DNA from 3 places in the Mesorhizobium sp. NZP2234 genome. Region 3 is predicted to be linked to each of the others. Evidence: riboswitches for the same ligand, from Rfam matches in the RefSeq annotation. Region 3 holds a riboswitch; each other region holds the start of a gene.
What was found. A riboswitch is a leader RNA that binds a small molecule or an ion and turns the genes downstream of it on or off. The one in region 3 is predicted to bind thiamine pyrophosphate.
Positions count from the first base shown of each region.

Region 1: it holds a riboswitch for thiamine pyrophosphate, as region 3 does, so the genes downstream of both, thiB (thiamine ABC transporter substrate binding subunit) here and EB230_RS15550 (YkoF family thiamine/hydroxymethylpyrimidine-binding protein) in region 3, are expected to answer to the same signal.
Region 2: it holds a riboswitch for thiamine pyrophosphate, as region 3 does, so the genes downstream of both, thiC (phosphomethylpyrimidine synthase ThiC) here and EB230_RS15550 (YkoF family thiamine/hydroxymethylpyrimidine-binding protein) in region 3, are expected to answer to the same signal.

Region 1 is NZ_CP033364.1:1,470,644-1,472,901, forward strand. It holds gene EB230_RS07155 (ABC-F family ATP-binding cassette domain-containing protein) at 1-366, opposite strand, end outside; gene EB230_RS07160 (thiamine diphosphokinase) at 368-1,027, opposite strand; TPP riboswitch at 1,115-1,230, shown strand; gene thiB (thiamine ABC transporter substrate binding subunit) at 1,274-2,258, shown strand, end outside.
Region 2 is NZ_CP033364.1:6,607,911-6,610,168, reverse strand. It holds gene thiC (phosphomethylpyrimidine synthase ThiC) at 1-1,308, opposite strand, end outside; TPP riboswitch at 1,412-1,528, opposite strand; gene queE (7-carboxy-7-deazaguanine synthase QueE) at 1,803-2,258, opposite strand, start outside.
Region 3 is NZ_CP033364.1:3,150,473-3,152,730, reverse strand. It holds gene EB230_RS15555 (ABC transporter permease) at 1-639, opposite strand, end outside; gene EB230_RS15550 (YkoF family thiamine/hydroxymethylpyrimidine-binding protein) at 674-1,282, opposite strand; TPP riboswitch at 1,273-1,386, opposite strand; gene EB230_RS15545 (hypothetical protein) at 1,580-1,888, shown strand; gene EB230_RS15540 (formyltransferase family protein) at 1,993-2,258, opposite strand, start outside.

The DNA.
Region 1 (2,258 bases), 1.7 Mb from region 3:
GCCTGAGAGATCGCCCGGCCGCTCTTCGCCCGACAATCCAAGATGCTCCATCAGATAGGAGGCGCGGTAGGGATCGTCGGCGGGCCCGAGGCCCGCCTCGACATAGGCGCGCACGGTGGCGAAACCTTCCATGTCGGGCATCTGCGGCAGATAGCGGACCGTCGCCGAGGGTTGGCGGAAGACTTCGCCGTCCTGCGGCTCGATAAGGCCGGCGGCGATCTTCAGCAGCGTCGACTTGCCGGAGCCATTGCGGCCGACCAGCGCGATCTTGTCGCCGGCCGAAGCGGTCAAGGCGGCGCCGTCGAGCAGTGGCGTGCCGCCGAAGGTCAGTTTTATCCCGTCGAGATTGAGAAGAGGCGGGGCCATGTCAGCTTTCGGGCAAGGGATAGGGATGGACGAGCAGCAGCGCGCGGCCATGGCCGAGCGCGATGTCGAGGCGGCCCCCGGTCTCGTCGAACTTGACCTCGTTGGAGATGGTCAGTGATGAGCCGAAGGCCACCTCGACCTGGTTCAGCGGCCATTTGGCTCCGGTGACGGTCAGGCCGGCAAGTTCGGAAAAGCCGAGGATCGAAAATAGCGTGCCGTCGGCATAGTCGAAGCCGGCCTTTCCCAACAGCAGGGGCACGCCTTCCTGGGCGCCGCTGGTCAGCAGCACCTCCGTTCCGGCCTCGGAAAGGCGCAGGGCGAGCGCCAGATGCAGGAAGGCATGGTCGGCGCGCTTGCCGCCAAACGCGCCCGCCAGCACAAGGCGGGTCGCGCCGCGCTCAAGGGCCGCCGCGATCGCCAGTTCTCCGTCGGTCTTGTCTTTTTCCGCCGGGAAGGTCTGGCGGGGCACCGCGGCGAGGTCGGCGGGCAGGTCGGCCGGCACCGAATCGAAATCACCTACCCACAATTCCGGCACAAGGCCGAGCAGCCTGGCGTGGCCGATGCCGGCGTCGGCGGCGATGACGCGTGAGCCCTCGACCTGGCGGTCGAGCCGGGGCGTGCGGATGAGATTGCCGCCAAGCAGGATGGTGAATGTGCTCATATCCGGTGGCCTGTACCAGCCCGGCGGCGGAAACGGAAGGCGGCAAACTCCCACTTGCGCGGTTCCTCGGCCGGGCCTATGTGTCGAAACGCTCTAACGGGGTGCCGGACGCGATCTTTCGCGGACCGGCTGAGAGGCAGTCTCGCCAACCCGCTGAACCTGATCCGGTTTGTACCGGCGGAGGGATTAGACGTTTCGGACAGTCCGACGCCTCAATTCCTTGTCACGCGAACGAAGGAGGCGCCGATGCGCACGCTTTTATACTCTCTTGTCTCAGCCATGGTCGTTGCGTTGTCGGGGCCGGCCTTGGCCAAGGACAAGCTCACCGTCTACACCTATGAAAGCTTTACCGCCGACTGGGGTCCAGGTCCCGTGGTTAAGAAGGAGTTCGAGGCCGAATGCGGCTGCGACGTCGAGTTCGTCTCGGTCGCCGATGGCGTGGCGCTGCTCAACCGCGTCAAGCTCGAAGGGGCGTCGACCAAGGCCGATATCGTGCTTGGCCTCGACACCAATCTCACCGCCGATGCCAAGGCTAGCGGGTTGTTCGCGCCGCATGGCGCGGTAAGCGACGTCAATGTGCCGGGCGGCTGGAGCGACGATACTTTCGTTCCGTTCGACTACGGGTATTTCGCCGTCGTCTACGATACCGAGAAGCTGAAGAGCCCGCCCAAGAGCCTGAAGGACCTGGTCGAAGGCAGTGCCGACGACAAGATCGTCATCCAGGATCCGCGCACCTCGACGCCGGGCCTCGGCCTGTTGTTGTGGGTGAAGTCCGTCTATGGCGACAAGGCGCCGGAGGCCTGGGCCAAGCTCAAGGCCAAGGTGCTGACCGTGACGCCCGGCTGGAGCGAGGCCTATGGCCTGTTCACCAAGGGCGAGGCGCCGATGGTCCTGTCCTATACGACGTCGCCGGCCTACCACATGGTCGCCGAGAATACGCAGCGCTACCAGGCGGCTTCCTTTGAAGAGGGCGAATACCTGCAGATCGAGGTCGCCGGCATCACCACGACCGGGGCCAGGAACCCGCTGGCGGCAAAGTTCATCGCCTTCATGACCGGACCGAAATTCCAGGACGCGATCCCCGAGACCAACTGGATGTTCCCGGCCGGCAAGACCGACAAGCCGCTCAACCCGGCCTTCGACAGGCTTGTCAAGCCGACCAAGACCTTGCTGTTCAGCCCGGAGGAGGTCGCGGCCAACCGCAAGCCCTGGGTCGATGAATGGCTGGCGG
Region 2 (2,258 bases), 3.3 Mb from region 3:
CCCAAGCGTATAGAAGGGCGCCTCGCCGCAGACAGCGAGCTGCTTGTCCATGTTCTCCTTGATCTTGTGCATCGGCACGTGGCCGGGCCCCTCGATCATCACCTGGCAATCCTTGGCCCAGGCGATCTGCGTCAGCTCGCCGAGCGTTTCCAGCTCGGCGAATTGCGCCGCGTCGTTGGCGTCGGCGATCGAGCCCGGACGAAGGCCGTCGCCGAGAGAAAAGGACACATCATAGGCGCGGCAGATGTCGCAGATTTCGGCGAAATGCTCGTAAAGGAAGCTCTCCCGGTGATGGTGTAGGCACCATTTGGCCATGATCGACCCGCCACGCGAGACGATGCCCGTGACCCGGTCGACAGTCAGCGGGATGTAGTGCAGCCGCACGCCGGCATGGATGGTGAAATAGTCGACGCCCTGTTCGGCCTGTTCGATCAGCGTGTCTCGATACACCTCCCAGGTCAGGTCCTCGGCAATGCCGTTGACCTTTTCGAGCGCCTGATAGAGCGGCACCGTGCCGATCGGCACCGGCGCGTTGCGCACGATCCATTCGCGGATGTTGTGGATGTTGCGGCCGGTCGACAGGTCCATCACCGTGTCGGCGCCCCAGCGGATCGCCCAGACCATCTTTTCGACCTCTTCGGCCATCGAGGAGGTGACTGCCGAGTTGCCGATGTTGGCGTTGATCTTCACCAGGAAATTGCGACCGATGATCATCGGCTCGCTCTCGGGATGATTGATGTTGGCGGGAATGATCGCACGCCCGCGCGCCACCTCGTCGCGGACGAATTCGGGCGTGACGAAGTCGGGGATCGCCGCGCCGAAGGCTTCGCCGTCGCGTTGCAGCTTGCCGCGCAGGACCTCGCGGCCGAGGTTTTCGCGGATGGCGACGAACTCCATCTCAGGCGTGATGATGCCGGCGCGCGCGTAGGCAAGCTGAGTCACCGCCTTGCCGGCCTTGGCCCTGAGCGGCCGGTTGCGAATGGGAAATTCCGGCGTCAGGCGCTCGCCCACCGCGAAACCATTGTCCTCCGGCCGCACGTGGCGACCGTCATAGGCTTCGACATCGCCGCGCGCCGTAATCCATTCATGGCGAAGCCGGGCGAGGCCCTTTTCGATGCTGGTTTCGACAGTCGGGTCGGTATAGGGGCCGGACGGATCATAGACGGTGACGGGCGGCTCGCCGGCCGTTGGATGGACGGAGATTTCGCGCATCGGCACCCTGATCTGCGGGTGGATGGTACCGGGCTTGTGGATCTTCCGCGAGGCGGGCAGTGGTCCCGTCGACACGGCGGGGGTGAGGGCATCCATCTTGAGGCTCCTTTGCTCATGCATTGGAGACCCAGTTCTGTGCCGGAAGGATGAAAAGACGCTTCTGCCGACCTGCCGAAACAGGATCTCGGGCGTGGACTCCCGCAAAGCGCTTGCACCGTCCCTACGCCAGTATGAACTGGATCAGGTTCAACGGGTCACTGCGCCGCGAAAGCCAGCAGTATCTCAGCCCCTTGCCGGGACTCCCCTGGTGAATGCGTCGAATTGAATGGGCCGGCGCTATTTTGTCAAGCGCATTCGTCCCGCAGCGGTGATCGACGATCAAACAAACCCAGCGGAAAAGCATGGTAGTATCGAGAGCAAGTTACGCTCCAGAGGAGCGGTGAAGCGCCCCCAACAAGGCGAGCCCTCATGCGGATTCGGTGCCTTTTCCAGCACGGTGTTTTCGGGGCTTTCCGGAACGACGCTGCTGCCGCCAAGTTGGGTGAGATTGCTATAGATGTCTGTCTTGCTCGTCGTCGGCAATCCTTCGGCTAGACGCCCCGTCTGTTTCCCCAGAGCAGAACATGAAGCTGCGGCAGTACACGCGCCTCGAACCACCTGTCACGGGTCACCTTTTCAACTAGCCATTCCATGCGCCTCATCACACCGGCCATGTCGATGAACGCGTCTTCGTCGCCGGGACGCGGCGGCGTGTGATTGCCGGGCTGCAGATAGACGGGTAATTGCGGGTAGCGCGCCGCGGCGTCTTTGGCATAGGCATAGTCATCATCGTCGAAGACAACGAGCTTGAGCGCCATCTGCGGCTTATCCTGCGCCGCCTCTAAGCAGGCGTCGAACGCGGCCCAATCTGTCGTCATTTCGCTTGAGGGCGGCTTGGGGCTTAGTACCAGCACGTCGAGATCCGCGAACCATTGCTTAGACACCGAGCCTTGGGTTTCCAATGCAAAACGGTAGCCCTCACCATGCCCGCGGTCGATCAACTGGCT
Region 3 (2,258 bases):
CCCTTTCGCCGCACCCGCATATTCGGCGAAGATGGCGCCGACCACCGCATAGGTGATGGAGATCCGCAGGCCCGCGAAGAAATAGGGCAGCGCCGAAGGCAGCCGCGCCAGCACGAAGACGCGCCAGCGCCCTGCCCCCATGGCGCGCAGCATCTGGCCGATCTCTGCCTCGGTCGCCTCGTAGCCCTGCACCAGAGCCACCAGCATGGGAAAGAAGGTGACCAGCGCGACCAGCATGATCTTCGGGGTCAGCCCGAAGCCGAACCACAGCACCACCAGCGGCGCGATCGCCACCAGCGGCAAGGTCTGGCTGATGATGAAGACAGGAAACAGCGCGCGCCGCAGCGGCTGGAAGAAATCGACCAGCATGGACAGCAGAAAGGCGGCACTGAGCGAGCAGGCAAAGCCGATCAGCGTGGCGCGGATGGTGGGGATAGCGTTGTCGACCAGCGCCTCGCGATTGAGCATCGCCTGTTCGAAGACGCGTGACGGCGCGGGCAGGATCGTCGGCTTGATGCCGGAATAGGTGGCGTAGAGCTCCCACGCAACGAGCAGCAACCCGACCGAGATGACGGCGGGTATAGCCTTGGCAAGGGAAGCCGCGATCGGGCGCGGCACTGATGATGAGACCACGGGCATAACCTTTGACGGGTCGCGCGGAAGCGCGGCCGGCCTAGACAGCCGACGGGCTGTTGGCCGAAACCGTGACGTCGAGGGTTACGTGGCCGGCCCCCGGCCCGAAGCGGCAGAAGGCCTCGTTCAGCGCCGAAAAGATCGCGCCAGTGTCGCCGCGCAGTTTGGTGCAGAAGTTCTTGGAGCGATCGTAGACGCCGGACTGCTTCAGGAAATCGATGCAGCCATAGATCTCGTCCATGTGGTCGCCTGTGCCCATCACATAGAGTGAGAATTGCGCCGCCGCCGGCTGGCCGGTGGCAGCAGCATTGCGCACCGCGGTGATGGCGGCTTCCTTGCGTGGGCCAAGCGGCCCGACAGGTCCGCCAAACGCGTCTGAGCGGCAGATCGGATCATCCGGCTCGCCCGGGCAGCCGCGCGAAATGGCCGCCGACAGCACGCAATGCTTGCCGCTCCGCGCCGCCGCCACGAACAGATCGCGCAGCGCCGGGAACAACACTTCGGGCGGCCCGACCAGCAAGGTCGACATGTCGTCGGTCTCGATCCTGAGCCTGTCCCGGTAGGGATCGAGCGCGCCGAGCGCACCGAGGATGACGCCGACGAAATCGTCGGCCATGGGATATAGGGAAATCTGTGCGCCTGAAAACATCGCCCGCCTCGCTCCGCTGGTATTACCCAGATCAGCTTCTAGGGTCTGTGGGCTTGCCGCCCCCGTCTCAGCCCCGACCGTACGGAGCACCCCTGTGGATGGACGCCTTAAAGCACCATTCGAACCGAAGGGGAAGCCGTTTTTTCGGCGCAACGGGCCAAAAGCATTGCACCAGATCTGATCACAGGATGGGCGCCGGAGGTCCTCCCCGCGCGAATTTATCGGGAACCTTCGCCACGCCGCGAGGTTGACCCACCAGTCGCAACGCGACGAGTTCACAGAAATGGAGACAGAACCATGTTCATGAAAATCCTCGCAGCTTCGGCGTTCACCGTTGCCCTTGCCACATCCGCGATGGCGCAAAGCAATAGCGCAAATGGCACGGACGGGTCGAGCGGCAGCGGCCAGTCGATCACCGTGGACCCCAGCACGCCGGCGTCACCCAACACGGTCGATCCGGCGGCGACCAACAGCACCACCACCGCCCCGGGCGACATGAATTCCAATGCGGACAAGAACTGCCCGACCAATCCCCAAGGTGCGCAAAGCGATGCCAACGGCAACGCAACCGCACCGACGGTGAACGACAACAACTGCGGCAAGTAATTTCGATCGCAACCAGGGAGATCGCGGAGCGCGAGCGCCGCGATCTCCCTGTCTAACCGGTCTCAATGACCGGGCTCCGGCAAGCCGCTTTTCTCGCTGAAACGCTATTTCAGGACACGGCTTCTGACTTGAGGGCGCGCAAAAGCGGCGCGCAATTTCAAGAGCCGTTTGAGCAGGCGGCCATGGGTTAGATAGCGGACCCTGCCATCGGCGAGATCGAACTCGGCGGTGCCCCATCGTGCGACCGGCGCTTGTCCGGTCGGCGGGCCAAGTCGTCCGATTTGGAACGCCAGTCTGACTTTGCGGCCGGCGACATCCAGATAAATCCCTGGAATATGGCCCAGCACATGCCATAACCGGGCGACATGCT